One region of the Vibrio apostichopi genome, then DNA from elsewhere that is predicted to be linked to it. Evidence: predicted binding sites of a transcription regulator. Region 1 holds the regulator's gene; the other holds the start of a gene.
What was found. The regulator CRP, encoded in region 1, controls carbon source genes, mostly activating them, when cyclic AMP is high. The targets are predictions, from matches to a motif close to TGTGANNNNNNTCACA.
Positions count from the first base shown of each region.

Region 2: a site for CRP is predicted at 3,149-3,164, ahead of cdd (cytidine deaminase). Genes of this name have one in related genera too.

Region 1 covers NZ_AP028067.1:3,453,048-3,458,922, reverse strand. Annotated here, with positions in the region: gene astD (succinylglutamate-semialdehyde dehydrogenase) at 1-576, shown strand, start outside; gene QUF19_RS15565 (DUF1338 domain-containing protein) at 850-1,641, shown strand; gene crp (cAMP-activated global transcriptional regulator CRP) at 1,826-2,458, opposite strand; gene QUF19_RS15555 (phosphoribulokinase) at 2,700-3,569, opposite strand; gene QUF19_RS15550 (YheU family protein) at 3,647-3,859, opposite strand; gene QUF19_RS15545 (hydrolase) at 3,970-4,962, opposite strand; gene QUF19_RS15540 (TIGR02444 family protein) at 5,167-5,637, opposite strand; gene QUF19_RS15535 (ABC transporter ATP-binding protein) at 5,634-5,875, opposite strand, start outside.
Region 2 covers NZ_AP028067.1:1,631,575-1,637,449, reverse strand. Annotated here, with positions in the region: gene sbcB (exodeoxyribonuclease I) at 430-1,854, shown strand; gene QUF19_RS07435 (CidA/LrgA family protein) at 1,879-2,250, shown strand; gene QUF19_RS07430 (LrgB family protein) at 2,253-2,930, shown strand; gene cdd (cytidine deaminase) at 3,220-4,107, shown strand; gene purT (formate-dependent phosphoribosylglycinamide formyltransferase) at 4,275-5,450, shown strand; gene QUF19_RS07415 (thiopurine S-methyltransferase) at 5,590-5,875, opposite strand, start outside.

The DNA.
Region 1 (5,875 bases):
CTGCTTGATAAGCTCGTTGCGGCTACTTTGAAGATTCGTGTCGATCAGCCATTCGCTGAGCCAGCACCTTTCATGGGGCCACAGATCTCTGAAGCGGCAGCTAAGTTTATTCTGGACGCACAAGCTAATCTGCAATCGCTAGGTGGTGTAAGCCTAGTTGAAGCAAAAGCGGGTGAAGCGGCGTTTGTTTCTCCGGGTATTATCGATGCAACCAACATTGCTGAGTTGCCAGATGAAGAGTACTTCGGCCCATTGCTGCAAGTGGTTCGTTACCAATCGTTAGAGCAAGCGGTTGAACTGGCAAATGACACACGCTTTGGTTTGTCTGCAGGCCTAGTTTCAACCGACGATTCAGAGTGGGAATACTTCGTTGACCATATCCGTGCGGGTATTGTTAACCGTAACCGCCAACTAACAGGCGCAAGTGGTGATGCACCATTTGGTGGCCCGGGTGCTTCAGGCAACCTACGCCCAAGTGCTTACTACGCGGCTGACTACTGTGCTTACCCAATGGCGTCAATGGAAGGCGGTGAAACTCAACTGCCAGCGACATTTAGCCCAGGTATTGAGCTGTAGTTTTGGCTCTTAAGCTATAAGTTCATGAATCAAAAGTTTATAAATCATAAGCTTATGAGCTTTAGGCTCATGACTAACAGCTTCATTGGTTAATTGTGTAATAAGGAAGCGATGTTATCGCTTCCTCTTTTCACCCACGTCCGACACCTCGATTGGGCGATAGATAATAATAGAACAAGTATGTCACAGGCTGATGGCTGCTGACTCTATGTCCAGCCTCTCCCTTTCTAATCCAAATTACTAGCTTGCTAGAACCTCTGACAAGGAGTCACCATGACGCCCGATCTACTCTTTAAATCACTATGGGACGATTACATCCACAGGCTTTGTCCATCGGCTGAGAAAGTACATCACTTGCTGAAAGAAGACGAAGCTCTGATTAATGATCATATTGCACTGCGTACTTTCAATGTTGCACCGTTAGGTATTGAAACATTGGCCAAGCCTTTCCTTGAGCTGGGTTACAAGGCGTGTGGCGATTACTTGTTTGAGAGTAAGAAGCTAGTAGCTAAGCACTACGAGCACCCAGATCCAAATCAGCCGAAAGTGTTCATTAGTGAGTTGAAGGTAGAGGAGTGTTCAAGTGACTTACAACAGATCGTTGCTAAGTTGGTTGAGCAAGTCGATGCAAGCAAGCTTCAAGGTCATGAGTTCTTGTTTGGTGGTCGTCTTTGGGATCTGAGTTTCGCGGATTTCCAAGTGCTGGCAAAAGAGAGTGAATACGCTTCTTGGCTCGCAGCTCATGGTTACGGTGCAAACCACTTCACGGTGAGCGTGAATCAACTCGACGCTTTTGATGAAGTGCAGGCAGTGAATGATTACCTGAGCGAATCAGGCTTCACTATCAATGCATCTGGTGGTGAGGTTAAAGGCTCTCCAGAGGTCTTATTAGAGCAATCATCAACAATGGCAGACAAAGTCCCAGTTTCATTTGTTGAAGGCAATGAGATGATTCCTGGTGGCTTCTATGAGTTCGCTAAGCGTTATGCGATGGCCAATGGTGAGCTTTATACAGGATTCGTTGCAGCATCAGCGGATAAGATCTTCGAAAGCACCAACGGTTAAAGAAAGATACGAGCACGGGCTTTGCCCTAGAGATGTGGGTACGCTTCGCTTCGAGAGTGTTTGCGTTTGGAAGTTGTAAGTGTTCCATTCGCATCTCGCATCTGTTCTCAAGATCTTTAGAAAACAAAAAAGCCACCAAATTCGCATTTGGTGGCTTTCAAATTTTTGGCTCAGTTAATCGAGATTAACGAGTGCCGTATACCACGATAGTCTTACCGTGTGCAGAAATTAGGTTCTGCTCTTCAAGCATCTTCAAGATACGACCTACTGTCTCACGAGAACAACCAACGATCTGGCCAATCTCTTGACGAGTGATCTTGATTTGCATGCCGTCAGGGTGAGTCATTGCATCTGGCTGTTTCGCTAGGTTAAGTAGCGTTTGAGCGATACGACCTGTTACGTCAAGGAACGCTAAGTCACCAACTTTTTGGCTAGTTACTTGTAGACGGTTCGCCATTTGTGCTGAAAGGCGCATCAGGATATCTGGGTTCACTTGGATAAGTTGACGGAATTTCTTGAAAGAAATTTCAGCTACTTCACAAGGAGATTTAGCACGAACCCACGCAGTACGCTCTTGGTCTTCTTCGAAAAGTCCAAGTTCACCGATGAAGTCGCCTTGGTTTAGGTAAGAAAGAATCATTTCCTTACCTTCTTCGTCTTTGATAAGAACAGCCACAGAACCTTTAACGATGTAGTACAAGGTTTCTGCCTTTTCACCAGCATGAATCAAAGTACTTTTTGAAGGGTACTTATGAATATGACAGTGTGAAAGGAACCACTCTAATGTTGGATCGGTTTGAGGTTTACCTAGAACCATAATATCTCACTTCCTCTGCAGGGTATGCTTGCCGCTTTCCGTATTTTAGCTAAGCCTGAATTGACTCAGTTAGGATAAGAGCACTCGTTGAGTGCTGCAAGCTATCTTGTGTTTCGTTTAAGAATAGTATCCTTTTTCAGGTACTATTTCTTGATTTTAATCGTGACCAAGCTACGATTTTTTACGCAAAATTGTGCACATGATCACGGTATGAAAAGTAATCAACCAGAATGTCGTTTTGTTAACCTATTTTTCCGGTTTCGATTAGTTGTTGTAGGATTGGCCTTACAATGAGCTCCATAGCAAAACTCATTTTGCCTCCTGGCACCACAAGCGTGTTATGACGTGACATAAATGAGCCATCAATCATTGCCAAAAGGTAAGGGAAGTCGACGTTTTTGATGCCACGCAAACGTATAACAACGAAGCTTTCGTCTAAACTTGGAATCCCTTTGGCGTTCAGTGGATTCGATGTATCTACGGTTGGGACACGTTGAAAGTTGATATGAGTGCGCGAAAACTGCGGGGTAATGTAGTTAAGGTAATCATCCATTGAGCGAACAATAGAGTCCATCACCGCTTCGCGAGAGTGCCCACGATCGCGTGTGTCACGAACGAATTTCTGGATCCACTCTAGGTTTACGATAGGTACCATGCCGATAAGCAGGTCGACGTGTTGTGAGACGTTAATATCGCCATCGACTACGCCACCGTGAAGGCCTTCGTAGAACATCACATCCGAATTTTCTGGGATCTCTTGCCATGGCGTAAATGTGCCGGGCATTTGGTTGTAAGGAACGGCTTCATCGAAGGTATGTAGATAGCTGCGGACTTTGCCCGTGCCTTCATTACCGTATTGACGGAAGAACTCTTCTAATGCGCCAAAATCGTTAGCTTGTGGACCAAAGTAGCTGATGTGCTTACCTTGCTCACGCGCCTTACGGATCTCGACATCCATCTCTGGTCGAGTGAAGCGATGGAAACTATCCCCTTCAACCCAAGCTGCCTTCACGTCCATCATATTGAACATTTTACGGAAGGCTTCTGAGGTAGTGGTGGTGCCGGCTCCAGATGAACCCGTCACCGCAATAATTGGATGTTTAGCGGACATGACAACCCTTGTCTTTTGAGTAACTTACTTGTTAGCAATCGTTTACCACTATAACACGGCTCCTTTATGAGCGCAGCTTAGAAGCGTTTTGTGACCTGAATATCAACGGTTTCATGCAGCTCAGAAAACACGATGCTGACTTCCTTTGAGGCTAATTGATGTTTCACTTGGTCAATCTTGTTTTGCAGTGAAACCTCTACGTCACCGTAGTCTGTACCTTCACGTAGCACGAATTCTTTAATGAGGTTTTCCAGCGTTTCTGGTGCGATGTCTTGCCATGGGATGATCATAAATACTTCTCTCTTTTATGTTCATGGATATGTTCATTAATAGTTTATTGATGTGTTAATCGGTGTGTCTAGTGACGTTAACCATTCAGTCCTTAACAAAGGCTCGGCCATTATGCCGAATCTTGAATACTTTCATAGTAGGCGGGTAATGCTTCTTCCAACCAAAACCTTGGTTTGAGCGTGCTACCTGTAATGAATCCCACATGGCCGCCTTTTTGAAACAGACGATAGTCGATGTTGTCGGGTAGAACGAATTTTGGAATCACATCATCGGTCATGAAAGGATCGTCTTTCGCATGAATGATCTGTGTGGGCAGTTTAATCTGATTCAATTTAGGCAATGCAGAACATTGGGCATAGTAGTCTTGTGCATTCTTGAATCCGTGCAGAGGCGCAGTAATTCGTTCATCAAACTCATACAGTTTGTCGATCTTCTTAATGCTTTCCGCTGAGATGCCAATCTTCTCTTGCAGCAGCTTATGTTTCTTCAACGCATTCGATTTCAAAGAATTGAGCAGGTACTTTTTATAGATCTTAGAGAAGCCTTGTTCAATACGACTCGAACAACAAGCAAGGTCAAAGGGGGCAGAGACGATCGTCGCCGCTGAGATTAACGGATCATCTGCGTAGTCGGCGAGGTAATTGGCCAACATGTTACCGCCCAGTGAGATGCCAACCGCAACCTTAGGGTTATTGGGAAATCTTGAATGCAGATGCCTTAAAAAGAAGCGAGCGTCTTCGACTTCTCCAGAGTGGTAAGCACGAGCTAAGCGATTCGGTTTTCCGCTGCAACCTCTGAAGTGCATCATCACGGATAACCAACCATCTTTAGCAAATGCGTTCATCAGTCCATTGGCGTATGGGCTCTCAAAGCTGCCTTCCAAACCGTGGAACAGCACGAATATCGGCTTGTTCTTTATATCGTCACGATTTGGATTGTCGTCATCTGGTGATTCGCTCCATGCAAGGTCGAGAAAGTCACCATCGGGTGTTTCTAAGGTTTGCCATTGGGGAGCAAACAACGCCTGCTTTCTAATAAATCGTGGCACTAAGGTTTGTAGGTGAGGATTTGATAAACCAGCAGCAGCGGTAAATATTGTCATAAAACAGTCCATGCTTATTTGTGGGCTTTGAAAAGTGTTGAGCTTTTAGCGAAACGCCCACGTTTTTATTTGAGCTTGGTTGATTCTCGGCATAAGCGCAAGGGTTTCACAGATACGGGCTATAAAAATACGCCATGAGTAACTGATTGAATAATATCGAGGTTAAGCTTGGATCTTGATGGAATAAAAGGGAAAGGTAACGAGTTAAGGCTGAGGGGCTGGTTCAGAAAAAGCATCATAGAGGTTTTCTGCGCCGAGTAGCCGACAATATTCAAACGCGAGTGGCGATTGTTGATTGCAGGAGAGATGTAGAGAGTTGATACAGTCGACGAGATCAGATTGCTGTTGCTTCTCTAGCTGCAGCTCAAACTGGAGCGCTTCGCGGTAGAGAGAATCGACGACTTGAGGTTTGAGATGCTTACGTAGCTCTCGATAACTATGAAGAAGAGTTTCAGAGCGGCTTAAGCACTGCTGTACTTTGTGCCACTCTTCTTCAGCAAAAGACAATTGCTGCTCATCAAGCCATTTGAGAAGCAGCAGTAGATTGACGTTGCCGTGGAACTGGTTTTGTAAAGCTAAGCACGCATCCTTTACACCGCGCACACTGTAATACTGAAGGCTAAATTGCCATAGTCGTTCCAGTGTTAGTGATATCGGGGCGTGCTCTGGGCTCATAAGCTATCCATTTCCTGTTCCATTTGCTCAAGCTCTTCTTGAGTGGACATCCAATCCATTTCAACTTCTTCTAGCTGTGATTTACTGCTCGCTTGCAGAGCGAGTACTTTATTCAGTCTAGCCTTATTTTCAGCTTCATAAAGTGAAGTGTCAGATAATTGCTGTTCAGCCTCTTCAAGATCAAGCGTCAACTTATCCATTTTCTTTTCAAACTGAGTCAATTGTTTGCGAATAGGCG
Region 2 (5,875 bases), 1.8 Mb from region 1:
ATATTGCAGACGGACACCTGCGTGGCAAAGCGCCAGACAGGAAGATTCAGCGATTTAAACACTCGTACGATAGCTTATACACCTGTCTAAGAATATGAATGCACCTCTAACCCTAATCACAGCCGCTAGAGCAAACCGAAAACCGAAAACAAGGTCGTTCGCGGTAACTTCAATCCCAATTCATAAAAGCCAGCTCATAAAGACCAATAGATAAGGTGATAGAAAGAGGCAAACAGACAGAAAGGTTACTAATAAAGAGTCACAATTGGATTCAAAAGCACGCCTATCGACTCGATTGAATAGTAAACCACCGTTTTACGGCAATTTATTTGTGATCTGGGTTGCACGCGTACCGCATACTATCAGATACTGAACAAAACTAACCTTCAGCCACAGTAAACGGCTCCCGCTTGCTGTTCAGGAAATTCAATGAGTTCAGATAATCAGTCGACCTATTTCTTTTTCGATTACGAAACATGGGGCGTTAGCCCAGCGAAAGATCGCCCGAGTCAGTTCGCCGGTGTTCGTACCGACCAAGATTTCAACATTATCGGGGAGCCTTTAGTTATCTACTGCCAGCCTCCTGCTGATTATCTGCCTGGACCTGAAGCTGCATTAATCACTCGAATTACGCCTCAGAAAGCCATGTCACAAGGCCTACCTGAGCCTGAGTTTATCGCTAAGATTCATGCCGAGCTTGCTAAGCCGAACACCACAAGCTTGGGATACAACAGCATTCGATTCGATGATGAAGTGACACGATACACCTGTTACCGTAACTTCATTGACCCATATGCGTGGAGCTGGCAGAACGGCAATTCACGTTGGGATTTATTGGATGTGATGCGTGCAGTCCATGCACTGCGCCCTGACGGTATTAACTGGCCAACAAACGATGAAGGTTTTCCAAGTTTCAAACTGGAACACCTTTCTGTGGCAAACGGCATCGAACACGAAAACGCGCACGATGCGATGGCTGATGTTATTGCGACTATCGAACTGGCTAAGAAGTTAAAGGCCGCACAACCTAAGATGTTTGATTACCTCTACAACATGCGCCACAAACGCAAGTTGAATGAATTAGTCGACATCGTAAACATGACACCTTTAATGCACGTGTCAGGCATGTTTGGTCGTGATTGTAATTACACAAGCTGGGTAGTGCCTATGGCGTGGCACCCAACCAACCAAAACGCGGTTATTGTGGTCGACCTAGCGAAAGATCCAAGTCCTTTACTGGAAATGGATGCGGATGAACTAAGAGAAAGGCTTTATACCAAGCGCAGTGAGCTTGCTGAAGACGAACTGCCAGTACCAATCAAACTGGTACAACTCAACAAGTGCCCTATTCTCGCGCCAGCAAAAACGCTCACCGCTGAAAACGCAGAAACGATCGGTATCGACCGTCAACAATGCTTGAAGAACCTAGGCCTATTACGTGAACATCCAGAGATCCGTGAAAAGCTGATCGGTTTGTATTCACAAGAACGTGAATACGAGAAAAGCGACGACGTAGACACACATCTTTACGACGGTTTCTTCTCTCCAGCCGATAAAACCGCGATGAACATCCTTCGCGAAACTGACCCGAATAACTTGGCAGCACTGGACATCACTTTTGGTGACGAACGTATCAAGCCTTTGTTGTTCCGTTACCGCGCTCGCCATTTCCCATGGACGCTAGACGAAGCTGAACAACTGAAATGGGCTAACCACTGTCGTGAGTATTATGAGAGTCGTTTAGAGGATTATATGTTGAACCTCGAAAACCTCGCGCATGAACACGAAAGCGACGAGAAGAAAATGGCTATCTTAAAAGCGGTTTATCAGTACGTAGAAAAGTTAGCTAGTTAATTCATAATCAAGAGACGTGACACTTTGAAAGAAAGATTGATCAAACTCGTTTACTGCTTAATCTCCTTCACCTTAATCATAGGTGCTCTCACAGCAGGTAACGCGTTACAACAATATCTAGAGACCTCAATCCCAGGCAGTATTTTTGGCATGTTGATTCTGTTTACTGCCATGGTGATTGGTATCGTTCCTTCGCACTGGGTTCAGCCCGGTGCCAGTTTGATTATTCGTTTGATGATCTTATTGTTCGTCCCAATCAGTGTCGGGCTAATGGATCACTTCGACATGCTTATCGCCAATGCACTACCAATTATGGCGAGTGCAGTTGGTGGAACACTGATCGTATTGGTCTCTCTATCATGGTTCTTAGACCGCTTGCTTTCGAGAGGTCAATAATCATGTGGATTCTACTCACTATCGTGGTGTTTCTGTTTGCTCGTTGGGTCAGCCAAAAAGTGAACTCACCGCTGTGTAATCCGTTACTGATCAGCATTAGTATCATTATTCCTATCCTGTTGTTCTTCAAGGTCCCTTTCGAGACCTATTACGCAGACAACACTTGGATTACTTACATGCTTCAGCCTGCGGTTGTGGCACTTGCTTACCCTTTGTATGAGCAGTTGCCTCAAATTCGAGCTAATTGGCGCATCATTACCTTTGCTTGTACGCTGGGCAGTGTAATGTCGATGACCACGACAGCATTGATTGCTGTTGCCTTTAAAGCAGATCTAAGCCTAATTGCGAGCCTGCTAGGTAAATCCGTCACCACTCCGATTGCAATGGAAGTATCAAGCCACCTTGGCGGTGAAGCAGCGATTGCAGCGATTCTGGTGTTAATCGTTGGTCTGTTCGGAGCCATCTTTGCTTACCCTATCTATAACCTAATTGGAATTAAGAGCCCAATCGCCAGAGGTTTAACCATGGGCACGGTATCTCACGCTTTAGGTACCGCTACATGTGCTGAAAAGAACCAAGAAGATGCGGCATTCAGCTCGTTGGCGTTGGTTCTTTGTGGGGTTATCACCTCAATCATCGCACCTAGCGTATTTTCAGTGGTGATTTGGCTCTACTCTTAACCAATCGACTCTGAAATTATTTTTATAAGATCATGTAAGCCCAAACATCACACTGTTATTTCAGCGTCTGTTTGGGCTTTTTCGTCGCCATTATTCAGCGATAACGGTACTAACTAACCTTTGATTTGCGATATCAACGATGATTTTTGTCCTTGCAATCGATTTCATCTGTGACCTCACCCTAATTATGCAAACCAATGTAACAACAACAATATAATAGCGATCAATGTCACAGAAAAATCCTGAGCATTGCATAGAATTAAAGCCTAAGGTCAATTAAGGATTCAACATGAACAGTCGTATTACCCTGGCGCTGGAAAGTGCTCCAACATCAATGAAAGCGCTTTTGAGTGACATCGTATTAGCAGACAACTTTGACGCCACTATCTCTAAAGAGCAGTTGCAAAGCTTGCTAGATGCGAGCGGTCTTTCTGATAAAGAAGTTCGCCTAGCTTTACTGCCAATCGCAGCAGCATACTCTTATGCGCCTCTTTCTGAATTCTATGTTGGTGCCATCGTGCGTGGCCTATCTGGTCGCTTGTACTTCGGTGCAAACTTGGAGATCGCAGGTGCTCAACTTGGTCAAACAGTTCATGCTGAACAATCAGCCATCAGCCACGCTTGGATGAAGGGAGAAGAAGGCCTTTCTGACATCACGATCAACTTCAGCCCTTGTGGTCACTGTCGTCAATTCATGAATGAGCTGACAACAGCAAAAGAACTTAAAGTTCAGCTGCCACAACGTGATGAAATGTCTCTGCAAGAGTACCTGCCAGACTCATTCGGCCCTGCCGATTTAGGTGTGACAACTGGCTTGATGACAAAGCTGAACCACCAATACACAACAGATGAAATGAACCCTGTTGTTGTAGACGCTTTAACTGCATTGAACCGCAGCCACGCTCCTTACACTAAGAACCTAAGTGGCGTTTCACTACAACTGACAACTGGCGAGATCTTCACGGGTGCTTACGCTGAAAACGCAGCGTTCAACCCTAGCCTACCACCTCTACAAGTGGCTCTAATTCAGCTGAAATTGGCTGGCTTCGATTTTGAACAAATTGAAAACGCAGCGTTGGTTGAAATGGCCGACGGTAGCATCAGTCACCTAGCGGATACGCAATCTACATTAGAAGCGATTAATCCCGACATTCCAGTGACTTACTTAGCAATCTAAGTACATCTAGTTAACAAAAATTTAAATAAGCAGCCCTATTTAACGGGGCTGCTTTTTTTATACTTGTAATTAACGCAGCAACTTACGCAAACGTTTGCTTTTGTCATTTAAATAAGTATGATCACCCCGTTTTCAATCAATCGTTCAAAAGATCGGAAGGAATTTCTATGTTTGGTACCGCTACTCGTGAAAATGCTACTCGTGTACTTCTATTAGGTTCAGGTGAACTTGGCAAAGAAGTGGCTATCGAGTGCCAACGTTTAGGTTTAGAAGTTATTGCTTGTGACCGTTATGCAGACGCACCGGCTATGCAAGTCGCACATCGCAGTCACGTATTGGATATGCTAGACGCTGACGCTTTAGAAGCCATTATTGAACTAGAAAAACCAGATTATGTGGTACCGGAAATCGAAGCGATTGCCACCAGCAAGTTGGTAGAGCTAGAAGCAAAAGGGTTGAATGTCGTTCCAACTGCGAATGCAACCAAGCTGACGATGAACCGCGAAGGTATCCGTCGCCTAGCCGCAGAAGAGCTAAAGCTGAGCACATCTCCTTACCGCTTTGCAGACACCTTTGAAGATTTCTCAGCAGCCGTTGAGTTCGTGGGTATGCCTTGCGTTGTTAAGCCAGTAATGAGTTCTTCAGGTAAAGGCCAAAGCGTTATCAAAACAGAAGAAGACATTCAAAAGTCTTGGGACTACGCACAAGAAGGCGGTCGTACTGGCGCGGGTCGCGTAATCGTTGAAGGCTTCATCGACTTTGATTACGAAATCACACTGCTTACCGTTCGTGCAGTCGACGGTGTTCACTTCTGTGCACCAATTGGCCACCGCCAAGAAGACGGTGATTACCGTGAATCATGGCAGCCACAAATCATGTCAGACAACGCTCTTAAAGCGGCGCAATACACCGCAGAGCAAGTAGTTAACGCATTAGGCGGCCACGGCATCTTTGGTGTTGAGTTGTTTGTTAAAGGCGACCACGTGATCTTCAATGAAGTATCCCCTCGCCCACACGACACTGGCTTGGTTACTTTGATGTCTCAAGACTCGTCGGAATTCGCACTACACGTTCGCGCATTTACAGGTATGCCAATTAAGTCGATTACTCAATACGGCCCATGTGCATCAGCGGTTATCTTAGGCCAAGGCACATCAACGAATATCCGTTTTGAAGGCCTTGCAGAAGCGCTAGACGCACCACAAACGCAAGTTCGCTTGTTCGGTAAGCCTGACATTTATGGTCGCCGTCGTCTTGGTGTGGCGTTAACTCGTCGCAACAGCACAGAGACAGCGATCGAAGATGCCATTGAAAGCGCGGCAAAAGTAAAAGTGATTTACTAACCAGCTATTCAATTCTGAACAATCACGACTTCAAATCTGAACAATAAAAAAGACGGGCTATCGAGCCCGTCTTTTTGTTCGTTTTAGCTGTTGCCGTTAGCTAATAGCTGATAGCTGATAGCTTAAAAGCAAACTCAGCTTAAGCGTCAGACTCAATCAAATACACTTCTTCACTGAATCGAGACAAACCTTTCTTCGCAATCTTAGGGTGTTCATCATCTGCAATATCTTGATTCAACAAAGTGATCTTATAGCCTGCAAACAACTGATCGATCTCTAGCTTAGGCACGCTAAACGGAGGCCCTGCCATTTCGCGTTGGTCGTAATCCAATGTAACCAACAAGATCTTGCCGCCAGGCTTTAACAGTTGCTTCAAACGTTCCACATATTGCGCGCGCATCTCAGCAGGCAAAGCCACCAACGAA